3 regions of the Bradyrhizobium sp. USDA 3240 genome follow, and region 3 is predicted to be linked to each of the others. Evidence: predicted binding sites of a transcription regulator. Region 3 holds the regulator's gene; each other region holds the start of a gene.

Region 1 (7,418 bases), 3.5 Mb from region 3:
GTCGAGCGACTGCCTGTTGTAGTCGACCACCCACCAGGTGTTGCGCAGACCGTGCTTCCAGCCCTCGAGCAGCGCCTCGAAAATGTTGCCCTCGTCCATCTCGGCGTCGCCGACCAGCGCGATCATGCGCCCTTCGGCTCGGTCCTGCATCCAGCCATGCGCCTTGACGTAGTCCTGCACCAGCGAGGCGAACAGCGTCTGCGCCACGCCGAGCCCGACCGAGCCGGTGGAGAAATCGACGTCGTCGACATCCTTTGTGCGCGACGGATAGGACTGCGCGCCCTTGTAGCCGCGGAAGTTCTCCAGCTTGTCGCGGGTCTGGTGGCCGAACAGATACTGGATCGCATGGAACACCGGGCTCGCATGCGGCTTCACCGCGACGCGGTCCTGCGGACGCAGCACCGAGAAATACAGCGCCGACATGATGTTGGCGAGCGAGGCCGACGAGGCCTGATGGCCCCCGACTTTCAGCCCGTCGGCAGATGGCCGCACATGGTTGGCGTGGTGGATGGTCCACGACGACAGCCACAGCACCTTGCGGGCCAGGGCTGTGAGCATGTCGAGGCGTTCAGGCGCGATTCCCATGGCAATACTCCGGGCGAATATGTCGGATGTTACTGCCGCGGCGACCGCCGAAAATCTCAATTCCGCGCGACAGCACAGGAAAAATTGGGATAAATTCCCACGATCCGGCCCTCACCTGCGAGTTCATCCCAATGCCTGCCCTCGACGCCATCGACCGCAAGATCCTGAGTCTGCTCCAGACCGACAGCCGCATGACCATGCAGGAACTCGCCGACAAGGTCGGGCTGTCGGTGTCGCCCTGCCACCGCCGGGTCAAGCTGCTCGAGGAGCGCGGCGTGATCTCTCGCTACATCGCGACCGTCGACCAGAAATCGCTCGGGCTGCACGTCTCGGTCTTCATCTCGATCAAGCTCGCGCGCCAGAAGGAGGAAGACCTCAACCGCTTCGCGCGCGCGATCTCGAAATGGGATGAGGTGCTCGAGTGCTATCTGATGACCGGCAACCGCGACTATCTGCTGCGCGTCGTCGCCGCCGACCTCTCCTCCTATGAAGCGTTCCTGAAGAACAAGCTGACCCGGCTCGACGGCATCGCCTCGATCGAGTCGAGCTTTGCGCTGAGCCAGGTGAAGTATTCGACGGCATTGCCGGTGTGAGGGCGTTGGTTGGTAACTCCAATCGGGCCAACACCACCGCGTCGTCCTGGCGAAAGCCAGGCCCCATAACCACCGAATTTGGTTGTGAAGGGAAACTGGCCCTAGCGTCATGCAACGACGAACAATTGGGGTAATGGGTCCTGGCCTTCGCCAGGACGACGATGCTGCAAATTAAATCGTCGCGACCGGATCGCCCGCGGGAACCCGGCGGCGGCGTTCGATGTTGATGTCAGGCATCACTGACTATCCGAAGGGTGAGGACAGATGCTGAGGGCTGCCCGCTGCAAACATACCGTGCTGGCGCTCGCCGCGATCCTCGCAGTCGCGGCATCGGCCGCGCTGTTCGCGGGCAGCGCCTATGCCGCTCGCGGTGGCGGCGGTGGCCACGGTGGTGGAGGTCATGGCGGTGGCGGCTTTCATGGTGGTGGGGGCGGATTTCATGGCGGCGGAGGCGGCTTCCACGGTGGCGGTTTCCACGGCGGTGGATTTCATGCCAGCGGCGCGCGTGGCGGCGGCTTTCACACCATCCATCCCGCTGCAAGGGGAGGCATGAGGCTCAGCGGTGGCTCCGGCGCGCGTCATAATCAATTCCGGCCCGCCGCTCATGCCGCGCGCGTCGCGCCGAGCCTAGCCGCCGGCCGTCATGCCGCCTCGCCCGCCGCGATGCGCCACAATGCGAACGCTGTCGGCCACTCGTTGGCCTCGCATCAGATCCGCACCGCGATGCAGAGACCGGGCGGTTTGCGGAATCCGATGGCGCGCGCCGCGATCATGACGGCCGCCGCCAGGGCGGCTTGGGGATATCACAACCGCAATGGCGGCTGGTGGTGGCGCCATCCGCATGGCGGGTTCGGCTGGGTCGGTCCGGTATTCTGGCCCTATGCCTATTACGATCTCTATGACTATGCCTGGTGGGGCGATGACTACGACCCATACTTCTGGGACTATGGCTATGGCGACATCTATACCGGTCTGTTCGGCCCGTACGATTACAATGCCCTGAGCGGCTATGCCGATTACCTGCCGAGCCGCGGCAGCTCGCGACAGCCGACCGCGTCCAACAGCGACCGCGCGGCTGCGACGACGACGCTCGCCGACATGTGCGGCAGCGACAGGAGCGACATCGCGGGCTTCCCGATCGAGCAATTCCGCAGCGCCATTCAGCCCAATGCGGAGCAGAGCGCAGCGCTCGACGAACTCGCCAGCGCCTCGCAGAAGGCGTCGGAGACCATTCTCAATTCATGTCCCAGGGACGTGCCGCTGACCGCGCCGAGCCGCCTCGTCGCGATGCAGCAGCGCCTCCAGGCCATGCGCGACGCGGTCGGCATTCTTCAGCCGGCGCTGCAGAAGTTCTACGGGCTGCTCAGCGACGACCAGAAAGCCAAGGTGACGGCGCTGGCAGCGGATCAGCGCCGCACCAGGCGTGAGGCGACGGCGGACAACGGAAACTGCAATACGGCGCAGCCCGCGACCATCGTTTGGCCGGGCGAGGTCATCGAACGCGACGTCAAGCCGACCGACGCGCAGCGGGCGAGCCTCGATGCCTTGCGCGATGCGGCGACAAAAGCCGAGGACACCCTGAAATCGTCCTGCCCGCCCACCGACGCACGCACGCCGCCGGCACGCCTTGCCGCGGCCGAAGCCAGATTGGATTCGATGCTGCAGGCGATCGGCACGGTGCGTCCGGCGCTGGACAGCTTCTACAGCGCGCTCAGCGACGAGCAGAAGGCCGCGTTCGACGCTGTTGGCCCCGAGCGGGACGGCGGCAGGATCGCCAACGCCGCAATGACCGCCGCAGGCGGCGACGAGCCGGCGCGAGGTCATCATCGCCGCCATCACCGTCATGGCCCGAACATCGGCGGCATGATCTTCCGGATGATCGGCTTGTAGGACTTGCCATCGCCTCGCGCGTATGGCGGTGACACCACCCGCGATATCCCAGCGGGGCAACCAGCCGGAGGCTACGGCGCAATCCACATGCCAACCACGATGATGGCCAGTGCAACGGCAATCACCAGCATGTCGGTCGTGAGCCAATCAGGCATTCCATTCGATGGCTGCTCGCTCATGTCCGCGACTCCTTCTGTTCGCGCCGAGCCAGTATGCTGAAGCGAAGCAGCGCAAACGAGGATGAACTGGATCACATAAGGGCGCGACAAGCGGTCGCTGCGAATTTCATGCATCCGCGCGCCCTCAAGTTGCAGCACGCGATTGATCTGCCGCGCAGGTTTCTGAACATGTTCGACAACACCGGTGGCGACGGCAAACACAATAGCACGTCGTCGCGTAGCGCGTAGGGTAGGTTTAGCCGAAAGCGTAACCCACCCTACGCGCTGCGCTCCTCCTCACAGCACCTTGCGCTGCGCGAGGTTCTTCATCAGCGCGCCAACGCCGAAGGTCCAGGGCTCGCATTCGTCGCTGCCCCGCATGCGGTTGACGAGCTTGCCGAGCTGCGGCGCGGCAATGGTGACGATGTCGTCGCGCTTGTGGGTGAAGCCTTCGCCCTTGGCGTCGCGGTCCTTGACCGGCGCGAACATCGTGCCGAGGAACAGCGCAAATCCATCAGGATATTGATGCACGGGGCCGATGGTCTGGGCGACCAGATCGGTCGGGTCGCGGCTGATCTTGCTGATCGAGGAATGACCCTCGAGCACGAAGCCGTCGGCGCCCTTCACGGTGAGGCCGACGTCCATCTTCCTGACGTCGTCGAGCGAGAAGGTCCCGTCGAATAGCCGGAGTAGCGGGCCGATCGCGCAGGAGGCGTTGTTGTCCTTGGCCTTCGACAGCAACAGCGCCGAGCGGCCCTCGAAATCGCGCAGGTTGACGTCGTTGCCGAGCGCGGCGCCGACGATCTTGCCGGTGCCGGATACGATGAGCACGACCTCCGGCTCCGGATTGTTCCAGGTCGATTTCGGATGCAGCCCGGCATCCATGCCCGTGCCGACCGAGGACAGCGTCGGCGCCTTGGTGAACACTTCGGCGTCGGGACCGATGCCGACCTCGAGATACTGGCTCCAGGCGTTCTGGTCGATCAGCACCTGCTTCAACCGCATCGCCTGCTCGGAGCCCGGCTTCAGCTTGGAGAGATCGTCGCCGACCAGGCGCACCACCTCCTTGCGGATGGCCTCCGCCGACGATGGATTGCCGCGCGCCCGCTCCTCGATCACGCGCTCCAGCATCGAGATCGCAAAGGTGACGCCGGCGGCTTTCAGCACTTGCAGGTCGACCGGCGCGAGCAGATGCGGCCTCGTTTTGTCGCGGCCGTCGGGCGGCGTGTTGGCGAGGATCGCCTCGAAATCGCCGATCCGCTCGCCGCGCGTGCCACGCAACCCGGCTGCAGGATCGGCTTCCTCGCACAACGCGCTCACGGTGGGGAAGCGCGCGGTGACGTCGAACACGCCGTCGCCCCGCACCGCGACCACGGCGGGTCCGCCGGCCTGCGGCAGCCAGACCCGTCCAACCAGCGTGCCGGCGGTGCCGTCCTCCGGCAGGACGTCCTTTGGCGTGAGCGAAATCATCGGCGTCTCCTTTTTTGATCTTGTCAGCGCTTGTTAGCACAGTCCGCGCGCTTGCGTGAAACAGCGGTCATGCCGTTGTCATAGAGGGGTAACATCGCCCGTCAATGCTCCCGTCGATCCATCTAACATACTGAAAGACGGACCTTCATGACCGCCTCCGACCTCACCGACGACGCCACCCGAGATGAAGCCTTGCGCGACGAAGCCTCCCGCGACGAAGCCTTGCGCGCCCGCATCCATCAGGAGATGGCCGACAGCCTTGACGAGGAACTCGAGCTCGAGCTCGACGACATGAGGCTCGACCAGCTCGACCACGGCGGCGTCACCGGACAGCCGTCGATAGACCGCAAGCTCTACTTCCGCGAATTGCTGCGGTTGCAGGGCGAGCTGGTCAAGCTGCAGGACTGGGTGCAGCACGAGAAGAGGAAGGTCGTGGTGCTGTTCGAGGGCCGCGATTCCGCCGGCAAGGGCGGTGTCATCAAGCGCATCACCCAGCGGCTCAACCCGCGCATCTGCCGCGTCGCGGCGCTGCCGGCGCCGAACGAGCGCGAACGCACGCAATGGTACTTCCAGCGCTATGTCTCGCACCTGCCGGCCGGCGGCGAGATCGTGCTATTCGACCGCAGCTGGTACAACCGCGCCGGCGTCGAGAAGGTGATGGGGTTCTGTAACGACGAGCAGTATGAGGAGTTCTTCAGGTCGGTGCCGGAATTCGAGCGCATGCTGATCCGCTCCGGCATCATCCTGCTGAAATACTGGTTCTCGATCACCGACGAGGAACAGGCGTTCCGCTTCTCGATGCGGATCAACGATCCGCTGAAGCAGTGGAAGCTGAGCCCGATGGATGTCGAGGCGCGGACCCGCTGGGAGCTCTACACCAAAGCCAAGGAGACGATGCTGGAGCGCACGCACCTGCCGGACTCGCCGTGGTGGATCGTCGATGCCGTCGACAAGAAGCGCGCCCGGCTCAACTGCATCTCGCATTTGTTGACCCAGATCCCCTATCAGCAGGTCACCCACCAACCGGTGGTGCTGCCGCCGCGGGTGCGCAACCCCGACTATCACCGCGGCCCGATCCCGCCGGAGATGTACGTGCCGGGAACGTATTGATCGGACCGGGCGAGACTGCGCTCCCTCGCCCCGTTCTTACGGGGAAAGGGTTGGGGTGAGGGGCTGCCTCCGCGAGTACGACGACAGACGAGCCTGCGGAGACTCCCCCTCACCCGGATTGCATCTGCGATGCAATCCGACCTCTCCCCGCACGCGGGGCGAGGTAAGAACGCCTCGCCTACCAATGGCGCAGGCCCGCGCCCTTGCTGGCACCGGAACCCGACGCTAGGCTTCACCGATCTGGTGCAGGGAGGCCCGCTTGACTCAATCCGACGACATCGCAATTTCCGAAAATCGCCGCGACGCGCTGCGCTATGCGCTCGGGATCGGCAGCGGCGCGGCACTCGCGGCCGCCATGGCAACCCCGGCTGCGGCGCAAACCCAGGCCGACAACACGCTCGACCGCATCAGGGCCAACAAGGTGCTGCGGATCGCGGTGCTGCCGGGCGAGCTGCCCTATTTCAACAAGGACCTCGCCACCGGCACCTGGTCCGGCTTCTCGATCGAGATGGCCAACGACCTTGCCAAGCTGCTCGACGTCAAGCTGGAATATGTCGAGTCGACCTACGGCAATTCAATTCTCGATTTGCAGGCCAACAAGATCGATCTCGGCTTTGCGCTCAACCCGACCCCGCAGCGGGCGCTGGTGGTGGACTTCACCAGCCTGGTGTTCCCGCATCCGTTCGGCGCGATGCTGAAGAAGGGGCTGGAGGCCAAGACCTGGGCCGACATCAACAAGCCCGAGGTCAAGATCGCGGTTGACGTCGGCTCGGCCAACGAGGCGGTGGCCCGGCGCTTCGCGCCGAACGCCACCATCAAGTCGCTGAAGTCGCGCGACGAGGTGATGCTGGAGATGTCGTCGGGCCGCGTCGATTGCGTCGTCAACGCACTGGTGCTCGGGCTGACCGCGATCGCCAAGAACCCGAACCTCGGCACCTACAAGATCCTGGCCTCACCCTCGGTGACGATCGCAAGCGGCACAGCGGTGCGGCGCGAACAGGACAAGCGCTGGCGCGACTTCCTGTCGGTGTGGATCGACTACAACCGCGGCATCGGCCAGATGCGCGAATGGTTCGTCAAAGGCCTCGGCCTCGCCGGCGTCAAGCCGGAGGACGTGCCGGTGGAACTGAACATCTAGAGCGCGTCTTTATCGATCACACTGCGGCCTCTTCACCTCTCCCCGCTCTTTCGCGGGGAGAGGTCGGATCGCATCGCAGATGCGGTCCGGGTGAGGGGCAAGGCACACTGCTCAACAAGTCGCGAATTGCTCGCCGGATGGAGGCCCCTCACCCCAACCCTCTCCCCGCGAAGAGCGGGGAGAGGGAGAAGAGGCAGCCTCACACCTTGTCATAGGTCAGTCCACGCTCCAGCCGGCGCGCCACCAGCGTCGACGGAAACAGGATCGCAAAATAGATCAGCGCCACGATGGTGTAGACCTCGAGCGGCCGGTAGGTGTCGGCGTTGATCAAGGTGGCGTTGTAAACGAGATCGGGCACCGCGATGATCGAGACCAGCGAGGTGTTCTTGAGCTGCGTCACCGACTGGTTGACATAGGGCGCCATCATCGGTTTCAGCGCCTGCGGCAGGATCACGAGCCGCATCAGCCGCCAGC
Region 2 (7,418 bases), 4.6 Mb from region 3:
AACTTTGGCATTTTAGCCATAGCTCCCTCGTGGCATATTGTGCATCACGAATAGAACCCTCATCGCATTTCATCCGGGGCCCAATGATCTCGAACTGGCTTGCTTCCGCCCTCGCCCGCCGCAACATCCATTACGGCTGGGTGATGGTCGCCGTGACCTTCCTGGCCGCGCTGATCTCGGCCGGCACCGTCGGCGCCCCCGGCGTCTTCATCGTGCCGCTGCAGAAGGAGTTCGGCTGGTCCACCGCGGAGATCTCCTCGGCGCTGTCGATCCGCTTCATCCTGTTCGGGCTGATGGCACCGTTCGCCGCCGCGCTGATGAACCGCTACGGCCTGCGCAACGTGACGCTGGCGGCGCAATTGATCGTGGTGTCGGGCCTGCTGGCCTCGCTCGCCATGACGCAGGTCTGGCAGCTCATCCTGCTGTGGGGCGTCGTGATCGGGATCGGCACCGGGATGACCGCGCTGGTGCTCGGCGCGACCATCGCGACGCGCTGGTTCGTTGCGCGACGCGGCCTCGTGATCGGCATGCTCACTGCGAGCGTCGCTACCGGACAGCTCGCCTTCCTGCCGCTGCTCGCGACCATCACCGAGCGTTACGGCTGGCGTGTCGCGCTTGGCCTCGTCTGCGTCATGCTCGGCGTCGCTGCCTTTGCCGTGCTGAGGGTGATGCGCGACCGGCCGAGCGACGTCGGCCTGCGCCCGTTCGGCGATGAGGGCACCGCGCCGCTTCCCGCGCCGCCGCCGGCCAATGCGCCGATCATGGCGGCCGCGCTCGGCACGCTGCGCGACTCCTCGAAATCGTCGGTGTTCTGGATCCTGTTCGCGACCTTCTTCGTCTGCGGCGCCTCGACCAACGGGCTCGTCCAGGTGCATTTGATCCCGATGTGCCTCGACTACGGCATTCCGCAGGTCCAGGCCGCGAGCCTGCTCGCGGCGATGGGCATCTTCGATTTCTTCGGCACCATCATCTCGGGCTGGCTATCGGACCGCTTCGACAATCGCAAGCTGTTGTTCTGGTATTACGGCCTGCGCGGACTGTCGCTGCTGTACCTGCCATATTCCGACTTCACCTTCTATGGCCTGTCGCTGTTTGCGATGTTCTACGGCCTCGACTGGATCGCAACCGTGCCGCCGACGGTGCGCCTGACCGCGCAGCGCTTCGGCGCCGAGCGCGCCAATCTGGTGTTCGGCTGGATCTTCGCCGGCCACCAGCTCGGCGCCGGTGCCGCCGCGTTCGGCGCCGGGCTGTCGCGCACGCTCTATGCGAGCTATCTGCCGGCGTTCTTCATCGCCGGCGCGCTCTGCGTGATCGCCGCGCTGAGTGTGCTGGCGATCTCGCGGCCGCAGCCCAAGGTCGCGCCGGAGGCGAAACCGGTCGCGGCCTGACCGAACCTCGCCGCGTGCTACTCCGCGGCGAGACCGGTCGGCGCCGCCGCGTCTGCAGCTTCCTTGTTGTAGTCGTGCACGACGCGGCCGAACGGCAGCGTCAGGTCGGCGATGTAATGATGCGCGCCGACGACGCGCTTGACCGGGAAATCCGCGACCGGTGCGTTGACGTGCGGCACCAGATGCAGCCGGCCCGGCCCGATCCACGACCCCTTGACGACGATGTCGGTCAGGTTGATCGCAACCAGCTGGCAGATCTCGAGATGACCGTCGACGCCGGGGATCATCTTCAGATTGACTTGCGTCTTCGACAGCGTGGCGCGGGTGACGTCGCCATTGCCCGCCATGCTCTCGTGCTTGTAGCCCATCGTGCCCATCGCGACGAGCTGGCCGGCATATTCCAGCGTGCCGGTCAGGGTGTCCTTGACGATCTCGAGCTTGGGATGGGCGTATTTCTTCGGAAAGCCCCAGATCTCGCGGCCGGCCGCGATCGGCGGATCATCGTCGAGATACATCTGGCAGACGAAGTTGACTTCCTCGCCATGCAGCCGCGCGGGGATCACGAGGCCGGATTCTGTGTAGCTGCCGAAGCCGGAGCTGTCGGGCATCTTGATCCATTCGTAATGCACGATCGCCTGCTCGATCGGCTCCAGCGGCTCAGGCAGGCCGGCGCGGATCAATTCCGGATCGGTCTCATATGTAATGACGAGGAATTCGCGATCGATGAAGCGGTACGGTCCGGCGGGATAGCTCGGACCGGCAGCCGGCATGGACGGAAGCTTGAGCAGATCTTCCCTGCGCATCGCAATAACCCCCTGTTCGGAAATATTGCGCGGAGGCTAGCGGCCGAGATTGACAGCGATGTGAGGGATTTCCGTCACGGGCATGACCCGCGTCTTGCGGTGAAGGCCAATGCTAACCATGCAGGCAGGCACGGCGGATGCGCCGTGCGTCGGCGGGACGCTTGTCATCACGGCGTCATCGGCGCCCTGAATTCTCGCCGCAATTTTTTGGAGTGTCTGATATGGACGCGCGATCCCCTCATGTCGACGATATCGAGCACGCGACGCCCGGCTGGCGTCCCGAAGGATGCGATCGCGTGGCGCTGGTTCTGCAGGGCGGCGGCGCGCTCGGCGCCTATCAGGCCGGCGTCTATCAGGCGCTGCACGAATCCAATATCGAGCCCGATTGGGTCTGCGGCGTCTCGATCGGCGCGATCAACTCCGCGATCATCGCCGGCAATCCGCCCGAGAAGCGGCTGGAGCGGTTGCACACATTCTGGGATCGCATCACCTCCCGCAAGATCTGGCACTACACGCCGGACGGCGACATCTTCCGCAAGGCGCGCAATTTCACCAGCTCATGGCTGACGACGACGCTCGGACAGCCCGGCTTTTTCACCCCGCATCAGAGCAATCCATGGCTGAGCCCGGCCGGCGCGCGCACCGCCACGAGCTATTACGACACCACGCCCTTGCGTGAATCGCTGCTCGAGCTGGTCGATTTCGACCGCATCAATTCCAAGAAGATGCGCTTTGCGGTCGGTGCGGTGAACGTGCTCTCCGGCAACTTCATCTATTTCGACAACGCCCATGACGAGATCATCCCCGAGCACATCATGGCGAGCGGCGCACTGCCGCCGGCGCTGCCGATGGTGAAGGTCGGCACCGACCACTTCTGGGACGGCGGCATCGTCTCCAACACGCCGCTGCAGCATCTGCTTGATCAGGAAGACAACGCCAACTCGCTGGTGTTCCAGGTCGACCTGTTCTCGGCACGCGGCACGCTGCCGCGCGACATCCAGGACGTGATGGCCCGCCACAAGGACATCATGTATTCGTCGCGCACCCGCTACAACACCGACGTCTACCGCAAGACCTACAATCTGCGTACTGCCCTGCACAACGCGCTGGGAAAAATCCCCGACGACCAGCTGTCGGACGAGGAGCGCCATCTCAAGAAGGCGAACAGCCGGCTGCCCGGGATCACGCTGCTGCAGCTGATCTATCAGCAGAAGGCCTATGAGGGCGACGCCAAGGACCACGAATTCTCCGGCACCTCGATGCGCGAGCATTGGGCGAGCGGACACGAGGATACCAAGCGCTCGCTGAAGCGCCGCGACTGGATCAAGATGCCCGAGAACGGCATGGGCATCGTGATCCACGACGTGCATCGGGAAGCGGAGTAGATAAGGTCGTCATTGCCGGGCTTGACCCGGCAATCCATCCGCTTCGAACGAGTCACTCGTCCGCGGTTGCGGACGATGGATGCGCGGGTCAAGCCCGCGCATGACGAGCCGAGTTTGCGGACAGCCCTTACGGCCGCGTCGACATGTTGCTCGGCGGGCCGGCCTTGCGGATCGGCTCGGCCAGGCGCGCGAACTCGCAGAGCAGCGAGCGCGTCTTGCGCGGATCGATCACCTCCTCGACCCAGAACTTCTCGGCCGAGCGGAACGGCGAGCGCAGCTTGTTGAGACGGTCCTCGATCTCGCGCAGCTTGGCGGCGGGATCGGCGGCCGCATCGATCTCGGCGCGATAGGCCGCCTCGATGCCGCCCTCGAGCGGCAGCGAGCCCCAATAGGCCGACGGCCAGGCATAACGCATCGAGAACCGATTGGCCGGCTGATGCACCACACCGGCGACGCCGAAGGCGTTGCGGATGATGATGGTGCACCAGGGCACGGTGCTCTGGTTGACCGCCGCCATCGCGCGCACGCCGTGGCGGATGGTCGCCGACTTCTCCGCCTCGAGGCCGATCATGAAGCCGGGGCAGTCCATCAGATAGACCACCGGCAGGTGGAAGGTCTCGGCGAAATCGACCCAGCGCACCACCTTGGCGCAGGCATCCGCCGTCCACGAACCGCCGTAGTGGAAGGGATCGCTGGCGAGCAGCAGCACCGCCCTGCCCTCGATCCGCGCCAACCCGGTGATCACGGGCCGGCCGAAATTGGCGGCGACCTCAAAGAACGAGCCCTTGTCGACGACCGCATCGATGATCGGCCGCATCTTGTAGACCTGCTTGCGGTTGCGCGGCACGGCCTTCAGCAGCGACTCCTCGGCACGTTCCGGATCGTCGGTGCAGGGAATGGTCGGCGGCAGATCGTAGACCGACGCCGGCAGATAGGACAGGAAGCGCCGCGCGTAGTCGAACGCCTCTTCCTCCGTCTCGACCGCCTGGTCGATCGCACCGGCGCGGGTTTGGATGTCGGCGCCACCGAGCTCCTGCTTGGTCAGATCCTGGCCGAGCCGCTTCACCACTGGCGGGCCGGCGACGAACATCGCGGAGCTCTTGGTCATGACAGAGTAATGCGTGGCCGCCAGCCGCGCGGCGCCGAGGCCCGCGACCGATCCGAGCCCAAGACCGACCACCGGCACGCGCGCCAGATTGGCGGTCGTGTACCAGTACCAGCGCGTGCCGCCGACACCGCCGGGCAGATTGGCCGCGCCCCTCGTCTCGATCGTCTTCACCGACCCGCCGCCGCCGGAGCCTTCGATCACGCGGACGATCGGCAGGCGGAAGTCGTGCGCCATCTCCTCCGCCATCAGCGGCTTGGCGGAAATCGATGCGTCCGCCGAGCCGCCGCGCACGGTGAAATCGTCGCCGACCACGACCACGGTGCGACCGTCGACCCTGGCGCGGCCGAACACGCAGTTCGCCGGCGTCAGATGCTTGAGTTCGTTGCTCTCGTCGTATTCGGCGATGCCGGAGATGGCACCGACCTCATGGAAGCTGTTCTGGTCGACGAGCTTGTCGATACGCTCACGAACCGTGAGCCGGCCCTGGTCGCGTTGCCGCTTGACCTTGTCGACGCCTCCCATCTCCCGCGCGAACGCTTCGCGCCGGGCGAGGTCGTCGAGTTCCGGCTTCCAGTTCATTCATTGCCTCCGTCTTGATGATTTTGTTGTTGTTATGGGTGGCCACCGGGAGTGACTTGCGTTCGATCCGATTGCTGAAGATGTCGCCGTCGGCGCCTTCGAGCAGGCTGCCTACCGCGGCGGCGAGGTCGACCATCAGCGGCGCGACCTCGCGATGCAGCCGCTGCTCGTCATACATCGCCGAGAGCAGGCCGATCGTGGTGACCACATAGGTCTGGTATTGCGGCGACCACAGCGGCACCGCGACGCCGTTGATGTGCGGGCTCCACAGACCGCAGGCGACGACATAGCCGTGCTCCTGCAAATGACGGCGGTTGGCCGCGATGCGCGGCGTCAGCATCTTGGCGCTGTCCGGCAACTCGCCTTCCATCTCTGCGATCAGCGCATCACCGATCGCGGGATCTAGCGCCGCAGTATAGGCGTGGCCGGCGGCGGTGGTCGCCATCGAGATGCGGCTGCCGGTGGCTTCATGCAGGCCGAGCGCGTTCGCCGCCCGGGCGAACTCGAGATAGACCAGCTGAAAGCGGTCGGGGATCACGAAGCCCACGGTGCCGGGCAACTGATCCGCGACATCCTGCAAACGCAGTCGGATCAGGTTGCGCAGCTGCAAGCCTTTCATCATCGAGGTGCTCATCGCGACCGCGCTCGGGCCGATGCGATATTTCTGATCGCGCGGCAGATAGACCAGCTGCCCCATTCGCGTCAGCGTGTGCGTCAAGCGCGACACCGTCGAACGCGGCAGGCCGCAGCGGTTCGAGATTTCGAGATTGCCGAGCCGGGCTTCGTGCCCCTCGAAGCACCGCAACACGTCAAACGCGCGCGACACCACCTGGATGACATCGCCATCGCCAGTCTCGCTGGCGAGCATTCCCTGCCGGCTAAGCCGTTCCGAGCGCCGTCCCATTTGTTTTGGCTCCATTCCGTCATGCGGAATAAAATTCCACTTGCAGATGAAGCTACCTCAGGCAATCTGCCGCCACAACAAAAAGCCGTTCGCCGGATGAAATTTCCGCAAGACGGTATCGGAGAGTGGAATGCCAGAGATCAAGGTTGTGACCGAAGTTGCCGGGCGCGTTTGCGCGCTTCCCGTTGAAGCCGGCAGCAGCATCGGCGACGGCGACGAGATCGCGTTCGTCGAAGCGATGAAGATGGAGATCCCGGTCACGTCGACGACAGCAGGCAAAATCAAGTCGATTTTGGTCAAGATTGACGACGTCATCGCCGAAGGCCAGGCCGTCGCGATCGTCGAGACCTGAGCGCGGCCGTCGAGCCGCTCGGCTCGGACCAAATTCCCGGATGTCATGTGATCGGCGGTGGTTCCTCTGGGAGTCGCACGGCGTCGCAAGCTGTTTCGCTTTCGAAACATTCTCGACCCGAACGTTTCGTATGGCGACACAATCGCCGAGCAAGCGCTCGTTTTGTGAACATCTGTTCGAAAACCGACAGCCTCCAGTTGGCGCCTGCTCGCCTCCGCACCCGGCCGATGCCGATGCGCGCTCGGTTGCGCGCGCCCTGATTGCGTTGCACAACAGGAGGCGATGAAACGATCGCCTCCTCCCGTCACCGCCACCACCACGGCCTGGTCCAGCTCGAAGCCGCCGCTGCTGCGGTTTCTGCACACTTGTTACGCAGACTTCCTTCCGGAGGCCGGCGGCGCAGTGGCCGACTACATCCCCGAGCTCGGCAAGGCCGACCCTGCCCATTTTGGCATCAGCCTGGCGACGCTCGACGGTCATGTCTACGAGGTCGGCGACACCAGGGTGCCGTTCACCATCCAATCGATGTCAAAGCCGTTCGTGTTCGCGCTGGCGCTGGACACGCTGGGCGCCGAGCGGGTGGAAAGCGTGATCGGCGTCGAACCCTCGGGCGATCCCTTCAACTCGATCCGGCTCAATGCCGATAACCACCCGTTCAATGCGATGGTGAATGCCGGCGCGATCGCCTGCTCCGGCCTGCTTCATGCCGACAAGGGCGACGGCGCGTTCGACTACATCCGCCAGGCGCTCGGCCGCTTCGCCGGCCGCGAGCTCGACGTCGACGAGGCGGTGTATGCCTCCGAAAGCGCCACCGGCGACCGCAACCGGGCGATCGGCTATCTCCTGCGCACCAACAGCGTGATCACCGAAAACGTGCCTGCGGTGCTCGACGTCTATTT
Region 3 (7,418 bases):
CAGGCCACCGTCTTGCCCTCGATCGAGCCGCGATTTTCCTCATAGGTCATGAGGTCGGCCATCACCTGGCAGGGATGCGAACGCCGGGTCAGGCCGTTGATGACGGGCACGGTGGCGTGAGCGGCGAGCTCGAGCAGCGCGTCATGGTTGAGGATACGGATCATGATCGCATCGACATAGCGCGACAGCACGCGCGCGGTGTCGGCGATGGTCTCGCCGCGGCCGAGCTGCATCTCGGCGCCGGTCAGCATGATGGATTCACCGCCGAGCTGGCGCATGCCGACGTCGAACGACACCCTTGTGCGGGTCGACGGGCGCTCGAAGATCATCGCCAGCGTCTTGCCTTCGAGCGGCTTCCTGCCCTTTTCATGCGCCTTCAGCTTCGCCTTCATGGCGGCGCCGGCAGTGAGCATGTTGCGCAGCTCGCCGAGCGGCAGCTCGTTGATATCGAGGAAGTGGCGGACCGGCTTACTCATTATCCGGCCGCCTTCTTCGGCTGTGCTGCCGATAGTGTCGCGCAGGCGCGCTCGAGCGAGGCGATCGACTGGTCGATCTCAGCCTCGGTGACGATCAGGGGCGCGAGGAAGCGCACGACATTGTCGCCGGCGCCGACGGTGAGCAGCTTCTCGTTGCGCAGCGCGGCGATCAGATCGCCCGACGGCACCACCGCCTTGACGCCGATCAACAGGCCCTCGCCGCGCACCTCCGACAGCACGCCGGGATAGCGGTCGACCGCGGACGCGAGCTTCTGCTTGAGCAGCAGCGACATCTTCTGCACGTGCTCGAAGAAGCCGGGCTTGAGCATGACGTCGAGCACGGCATTGGCGGCGGCGACCGCGAGCGGATTGCCGCCGAAGGTCGAGCCGTGCGAGCCCGGCGCCATGCCGGCCGCAGCCTGCGCGGTCGCCAGCACCGCGCCGATCGGGAAACCGCCGCCGAGCGCCTTGGCCAGCGACATCACGTCCGGCGTGACACCGGTGCGCTTGTAGGCGAACAGCTCGCCGGTGCGGCCCATGCCGGTCTGCACCTCGTCGAAGGCGAGCAGCAGGCCGTGCTCGTCGCACAGCGCGCGCAACGCCTTGAAGAAGGCCTGCGGCGCCGAGCGCACGCCGCCCTCGCCCTGCACCGGCTCGATCAGGATGCCGGCGGTGTGGGGACCGATCGCCTTCTTCACCGCCTCGATGTCGCCGTGCGGCACCTGGTCGAAGCCGTCCATCGGCGGGCCGAAGCCTTCGAGATATTTCGCCGAGCCGGTCGCAGCCAGCGTGCCCAGCGTGCGGCCGTGGAAGGCGCCTTCGAAGGTGATGATGCGGTAGCGCTCGGGATGGCCCTTGGAGAAGTGATAGTGGCGGACCAGCTTGATCACGCCCTCCATCGCTTCCGCGCCGGAATTGCAGAAGAACACCAGGTCGGCAAAGCTCTGCTCGCACAGCCGCGCGGCCAGCACCTCGCCGTCCGGGCTCTTGAACAGGTTCGACATGTGCCAGAGCTTGGTCGCCTGCTCCTGCAGCGCCTTGACCAGATGCGGATGCGCATGTCCGAGCGCGTTCACCGCGACACCCGAGGTGAAATCGAGATAGCGGTCGCCGTTGGTTGCGATCAGCCAGGCGCCCTCGCCGCGCTCGAAGCCGAGATCGACCCGGGCGAAGACGGGGAGCAGATGCGACGAGGCGTTGGTCATGGCGTTCACTGCCGTTTTAAAGCCGTCAATTGCTGCGCGCCTTGACGCCAACGCAGCAACCGCCAGCTTCGGAAAACAAAACGGCCGCCTTTGCGGGCGGCACGTGCGGGTCATTCTATGCGGCGGCCGGTCAGTGTCAATCGCCAGGAGCCGGCCTTTGCCGGCCTTCCTGCAATGCGAAACCAGCGCAATCCGGAGCATTCCGGTGCGGTGGAAAAGCCTCATAGCAATGCTTAACTTTGTGGGAACATGTGGACGCACGGCCGCGGACTCTTGCGCCAGAGTCACGCCATATTGTAGCGTTTGGCCTGTCGGGTACGACATCTCGTGCGGCAGTACTGGACCCTCTAAGTAGCCTTCGTTCTCGCGTAAACGTTCGGGCGCAACACCGTGCCCGGCGAGGGCTAAGGGATTCTGGCCGCAGGGATATTTGTCCAGATTGGCTCGCAGCGCCGCTCCGATGAGTGGCCGGCGCCATGCGAAAGGAAGAATGTGATGACTGTATTGACATGGTCCGACGATCGCGTCGAGCAGCTGAAGAAGCTCTGGGAATCCGGCCTCTCGGCCAGCCAGATCGCGGCGGAACTTGGCAATGTGACGCGAAACGCCGTGATCGGCAAAGTGCATCGGCTCGGCCTCTCCGGCCGCGCCAAGGCTCCCTCCACGGCTGCGCCGCGGCAGCGCAAGGCCCGCCCCGCCCAGCACATGATGCGGGTGGCGCGCCCGGTCTCGCGCGGCAACACCGCCCTTGCGCATGCCTTCGAGGTCGAGATGGAGCCCGATCCGATCTCCTTCGACAATGTGGTGCCGATGAGCCAGCGGCTGTCGCTGCTCGAACTCAACGAGGCCACCTGCCATTGGCCGGTCGGCGATCCCTCGAGCCCGGAATTCTTCTTCTGCGGCGGCAAGGCGCTCGGCGGCCTGCCCTATTGCGCGCACCACTCGCGCGTCGCCTATCAGCCGGCCAGCGATCGCCGCCGGCCGTCGGCGAAGCCACAGATCAAGTAAGCACTCGGGAAACTGCCTGGACTGCAAAAACAAATCCCCGCGAAAGCGGGGATTTTTTTTTGTGGCTCGTAGCCCGGATACATCCACCGCGTCGTCCCGGCGAAAGCCGGCAACTGTTATGTTGGTTTGGTTTGCAGGTACGGCTTTCGGTCTCGCATGATGGCATTGAGGACCGTCAGCAGCTTCCTGGCGACGGCGATGAGGGCGAGTTTGGCTGGTTTTCCGGCCTGTCGCAGTCGTGCATAGAAGGCCTTGAACGGATCAGCTCTGCGGACTGCGTTGAGGGCCGCCATATAAAGGGCGTCACGAACGCGCTTTCGGCCGCCCGCAATCTTGCGCTTGCCGCGGAAGGCGCCGCTGTCGACGTTGAAGGGGGCAAGGCCAGCGAGCGCTGCGAGCTGTTTCGGTCCGATCCGCCCGAGTTCCGGCATCTGCGCGATGAGCTGCATGCAGGCCACGGGACCCACGCCGGGCAGCGAACGCATTAACTTCGCATCGTCCGCGATCTCCGCTTCGGCTTTAATCAATGCGCTGATGTCGGCCTCGATCTCGGCGATCTCGCTGTCGAGGACCTCGATGAGGCGGCCAATGCGTTCGGCCATGGCGCGATCGTCGGCCTCGCTGCGCCGGTTCTTCTCCTGGGCGCGCATCAGGACCAGCTGATCCCGCCGTTTTGCAAGCCTCGCCAAGGCGTTGCGTGCAGGATCGGCGACCTGCTCGGGGGCGGGCTGCATGGCCCGCGCAAAGGCTGCCAGCATCCGCGCATCGATCGGATCGGTCTTGGCGAGCAGGCCGCTAGCCCGTGCAAAGTCGCGGGCACGGGCCGGGTTGATCCGTGCGAACTGGATCCCGGCCTGACGTAGCGCCTCGCGAAGCGCGAGGTCATAGATACCCGTCGCCTCGAAGACGACCAGCGCATCGCATTGCCAACGCGCCACCTGCTGTGTGATGGCCTGTGTCGCGTTGGCAATGCGCCTCGGCACGCCGTCAGCCTCATCAAAGATATCGAGGTGTTTTTTGGAGATGTCGATTCCGACGTAACGAAGAGCTATGATCACGGTGCCTGTCCCTGTGATGCGAGGTCTGTTGGCGCAGCCTCGTGCAACTGTTCAGGTTTGTAGATGGAACGGGCGGGAGACCGAGCCGGCTCACGGCGTCAAGCGCCAAGGACCCAACGGCTTCCCGCCCACCCCATCATGACAGACTTCCAAGACACAGGGACCCATAACCACGAATGGGTGTTGTTAGAAAGCCGTCTAGCCGCGTGCCGATTGCGACGGCCGCGGCGTATGGGTCCCCTGAGTTCACAAACGAAGTGCAACACTTCCTTGAGGAGGTGTTGCCATGGGGCGGACTTACAAGCAGCTCTCTCTGGACGACCGATGCGAGATTGCCTGTCTATCGGCCAATGGCAGCTCGGTCCGGCAAATCGCGGCAGCTCTGGATCGCTCGCCATCAACAATCTCTCGGGAACTGAGCCGTAATCGGAGCGTTCAGGCTGGCTACAAGCCAAATTATGCCCAGCAACAGATGCGAGCGCGGCGCTGGACGGGCGGACGCCTCGAACGGGAGCCCGTCCTGCGCCGCGCGGTGTTGCAACGCCTTCGCCGAGGTTGGTCGCCGGAGCAGATCGCCGGCCGGCTGGCCCGCGAGTGCGGGCACAAGGTGATCTCCCACGAGACCATCTACCGCTTCATCTATGGCCAACTCAGGCGCACCACGAACTTCAACTGGCGACGCTACCTGCCGCGCGCCAAGAGCAAGCGCGGCCTCCGCGGCAAGCGAGGCGGCAGCCCCGCAAGCTTCATCGAAGGCCGTGTTTCCCTGGCAAATCGGCCCCTTGAGGTTGCCGACCGTAGCGTCGCCGGGCATTGGGAGGCCGATTTGATGATGTTCTCGAAGTACGGTCAGGCCGTGCTGACCGTGCATGAGCGCACCTCTCGCCTGCTGCTCGGCATCCGCCTTGCCAGCAAGGTTGCGCGCGGTGTCGCACGCCATCTCGTCCGCTTCTTCGCTGCCCTTCCACAAGAGCTGCGCCAGACCGTCACCTTCGACAACGGCACCGAGTTTGCCGGTCACCTGGCGCTACATCGCCTCTCGATCGAGACCTTCTTCTGCGATCCCCACGCGCCCTGGCAGAAGGGTGGTATCGAGAACGCCATCGGCAGGATGCGCCGCTTCATCCCTCGCAAAACGGATCTCGTAACCCTCTCGACCGCCAGATTCCGCCAGTTCATCGCCACCTACAACAACACCCCACGCAAATCCCTTGACTACCGCACGCCTGCGGAGTCCTTTGCCGATCAAGTGTTGCACTTCGAGTGTGAATCCACCTCCCGGCTTTCGCCGGGACGACGGCGTGTTGCGGTCTATGATCACTGCACAGCCTTACGGCTGCGGCTCGGCCTTCGCGAAGCGGTCGTCGAGCGCGTAGCCGGCACCGCGCACGGTGCGGATCGGATCCTGCTCGCGGCCCGGATTGAGCAGCTTGCGCAGGCGGCCGATATGCACGTCGACGGTACGCTCATCGATGTAGATGTCGCGGCCCCAGACGCTGTCGAGCAGCTGTTCGCGGCTGAACACGCGGCCGGGATGCTCGAGGAAGAATTCGAGCAGCCGGTACTCGGTCGGACCGAGATCGATCGGACGTCCCGAGCGCGCCACGCGGCGCTTTTCGCGGTCGAGCTCGATGTCGCCATAGGTCAGCACGGTCGCAAGCCGTTCCGGGCTCGCACGGCGCAGCAGGCCCTTCACCCGCGCCAGCAGTTCCGGCACCGAGAACGGCTTGACGATGTAGTCGTCGGCGCCGGTGGCAAGCCCGCGCACGCGCTCGCTCTCCTCGCCGCGCGCGGTCAGCATGATGATCGGAAGCTGCTTGGTCTCGGGCCGCGCCCGCAGGCGGCGGCACAGCTCGATGCCGGACAGGCCCGGCAGCATCCAGTCCAGTACCACGAGGTCGGGAACGCGCTCCTTCAGGCGGGTGTCGGCATCGTCGCCGCGCCCCACCGTCTCGACATCGTAGCCTTCCGCATCGAGGTTGTAGCGCAACAGTGTCGTCAGCGCTTCCTCGTCTTCGACTACCAGAATGCGTGCGCTCATCGGTTTAAGTTCTCTCTCTGTGATGATCCGTTGCCCAGACGCAAACCGAAACGCTTACTTTCCTGAGCACAACCCCCGCGGAAACGACTTGTCGTGAAGACAATCCGGCTCCGCGCCTGCGGATCATGTCCTAGGTACCCGGCACCGTGGTGGCAAAGTTGGTCATGTCGCCCTTCGGGCGCTTGTCGGTGATCTGCTGGCCCTCGATCATGTAGAACACCGTCTCGGCGATGTTGGTGGCGTGATCGCCGATCCGCTCGATGTTCTTGGCGCAGAACATCAGATGGATACAGAACGAGATGTTGCGCGGATCCTCCATCATGTAGGTCAAGAGCTCGCGGAACAGCGAGGTGCAGATCGCATCGACCTCCTCGTCGCCCTTCCAGACGTTCATCGCCGCCGGCAGATCGTGCGCGGCATAGGCGTCGAGCACCGACTTGACCTGCGACAGCACGAGGTCGGTCATGTGCTCCAGGCCGCGGATCAGCTTCAGCGGCTGGAAATCGCTCTCCAGCGCCGCGACGCGCTTGCCCATGTTCTTGGCGAGGTCGCCGATCCGCTCGAGGTCGGTGGCGACGCGCATCGCGCTGACGATTTCGCGCAGGTCGATTGCCATCGGCTGGCGGCGGGCGATCGTCAGCACCGCGCGCTCTTCGATGACGCGTTGCAGATTGTCGATTTCGATGTCGGCGGCGACCACGCGCTTGCCGAGCGCGACGTCGCGACGGATCAGCGCGTCGACCGACTCGGTGATCATCCGCTCGACGAGGCCGCCCATCTCGGCGACCAGGCGAGTCAACTCCTGCAGGTCGCTGTCGAATGCCTTGGCGGTATGTTCAGAAGCCATCTTGTATCTCCTCAGCCGAACCGGCCGGTGATGTAATCCTGAGTCCGTCGATCGCTCGGCGAGGTGAATATCTTGTTGGTGTCGTCGAACTCGATCAGCTCGCCGAGATACATGAAGGCGGTCTTGTCGGAGACGCGCGCCGCCTGCTGCATATTGTGGGTGACGATCGCGATCGTGTAGTCCTCTGAGAGTTCCTGGATCAGCTCCTCGACCTTGGCGGTCGAGATCGGATCGAGCGCCGAGCACGGCTCGTCGAACAGGATCACCTCGGGCCGCACCGCCACGGTGCGCGCGATGCACAGGCGCTGCTGCTGGCCGCCGGAGAGCGACAGGCCGGAGGCGTTCAGCTTGTCCTTGACCTCGTTCCACAGCGCGCCGCCGCGCAGCGCCTTCTCGACCCGATCGTCCATCTCGGACTTCGAGATCTTCTCGTAGAGGCGGATGCCGAAGGCGATGTTCTCGTAGATCGTCATCGGGAACGGCGTCGGCTTCTGGAAAACCATACCGACCCGCGCGCGCAGCAAATTGAGGTCGAGCTTGGGATCGAGAATATTGGTCTGGTCCAGCATCAGCTGGCCGACCGCGCGCTGGCCCGGATAAAGGTCGTACATCCGGTTGAAGATCCGCAGCAGGGTCGACTTGCCGCAGCCCGACGGGCCGATGAACGCCGTGACGCGGTTGGTGCCGAGCGTCAGGTTGATGTTCTTCAGCGCGTGGTGCTCGCCGTAATAGAAGTTGAGGTTGCGCACCGTGACTTTCGGCGGCGCTTCCGGCAGCGGAACC

What was found. Region 3 encodes PhoB, which activates phosphate uptake and scavenging genes when phosphate is short. Its sites were predicted from a motif close to TGTCATNNANCTGTCAT; they were not measured.
Region 1: the regulator PhoB is predicted to act here: its motif matches at 4,762-4,778, upstream of ppk2 (polyphosphate kinase 2).
Region 2: the regulator PhoB is predicted to act here: its motif matches at 2,354-2,370, upstream of ACVIGA_RS38620 (acetoacetate decarboxylase).

What each region holds. Positions count from the first base shown of each region.
Region 1 is NZ_JBSSGD010000002.1:7,002,382-7,009,799, reverse strand. Features, by position in the region: gene ACVIGA_RS33730 (transketolase) at 1-585, opposite strand, end outside; gene ACVIGA_RS33725 (Lrp/AsnC family transcriptional regulator) at 717-1,178, shown strand; gene ACVIGA_RS33720 (Spy/CpxP family protein refolding chaperone) at 1,443-3,068, shown strand; gene ACVIGA_RS33715 (hypothetical protein) at 3,140-3,448, opposite strand; gene ACVIGA_RS33710 (fumarylacetoacetate hydrolase family protein) at 3,524-4,696, opposite strand; gene ppk2 (polyphosphate kinase 2) at 4,844-5,806, shown strand; gene ACVIGA_RS33700 (transporter substrate-binding domain-containing protein) at 6,066-6,944, shown strand; gene ACVIGA_RS33695 (amino acid ABC transporter permease) at 7,144-7,418, opposite strand, start outside.
Region 2 is NZ_JBSSGD010000002.1:8,105,649-8,113,066, reverse strand. Features, by position in the region: gene ACVIGA_RS38625 (MFS transporter) at 84-1,388, shown strand; gene ACVIGA_RS38620 (acetoacetate decarboxylase) at 1,406-2,191, opposite strand; gene ACVIGA_RS38615 (patatin-like phospholipase family protein) at 2,413-3,576, shown strand; gene ACVIGA_RS38610 (acyl-CoA carboxylase subunit beta) at 3,704-5,263, opposite strand; gene ACVIGA_RS38605 (IclR family transcriptional regulator) at 5,148-6,167, opposite strand; gene ACVIGA_RS38600 (acetyl-CoA carboxylase biotin carboxyl carrier protein subunit) at 6,298-6,519, shown strand; gene glsA (glutaminase A) at 6,802-7,418, shown strand, end outside.
Region 3 is NZ_JBSSGD010000002.1:3,501,257-3,508,674, forward strand. Features, by position in the region: gene argF (ornithine carbamoyltransferase) at 1-476, opposite strand, end outside; gene ACVIGA_RS17300 (aspartate aminotransferase family protein) at 476-1,681, opposite strand; gene ACVIGA_RS17305 (GcrA family cell cycle regulator) at 2,177-2,689, shown strand; gene ACVIGA_RS17310 (IS110 family transposase) at 2,806-3,747, opposite strand; partial or broken gene ACVIGA_RS17315 (IS30 family transposase) at 4,034-5,023, shown strand; gene phoB (phosphate regulon transcriptional regulator PhoB) at 5,078-5,788, opposite strand; gene phoU (phosphate signaling complex protein PhoU) at 5,919-6,635, opposite strand; gene pstB (phosphate ABC transporter ATP-binding protein PstB) at 6,647-7,418, opposite strand, start outside.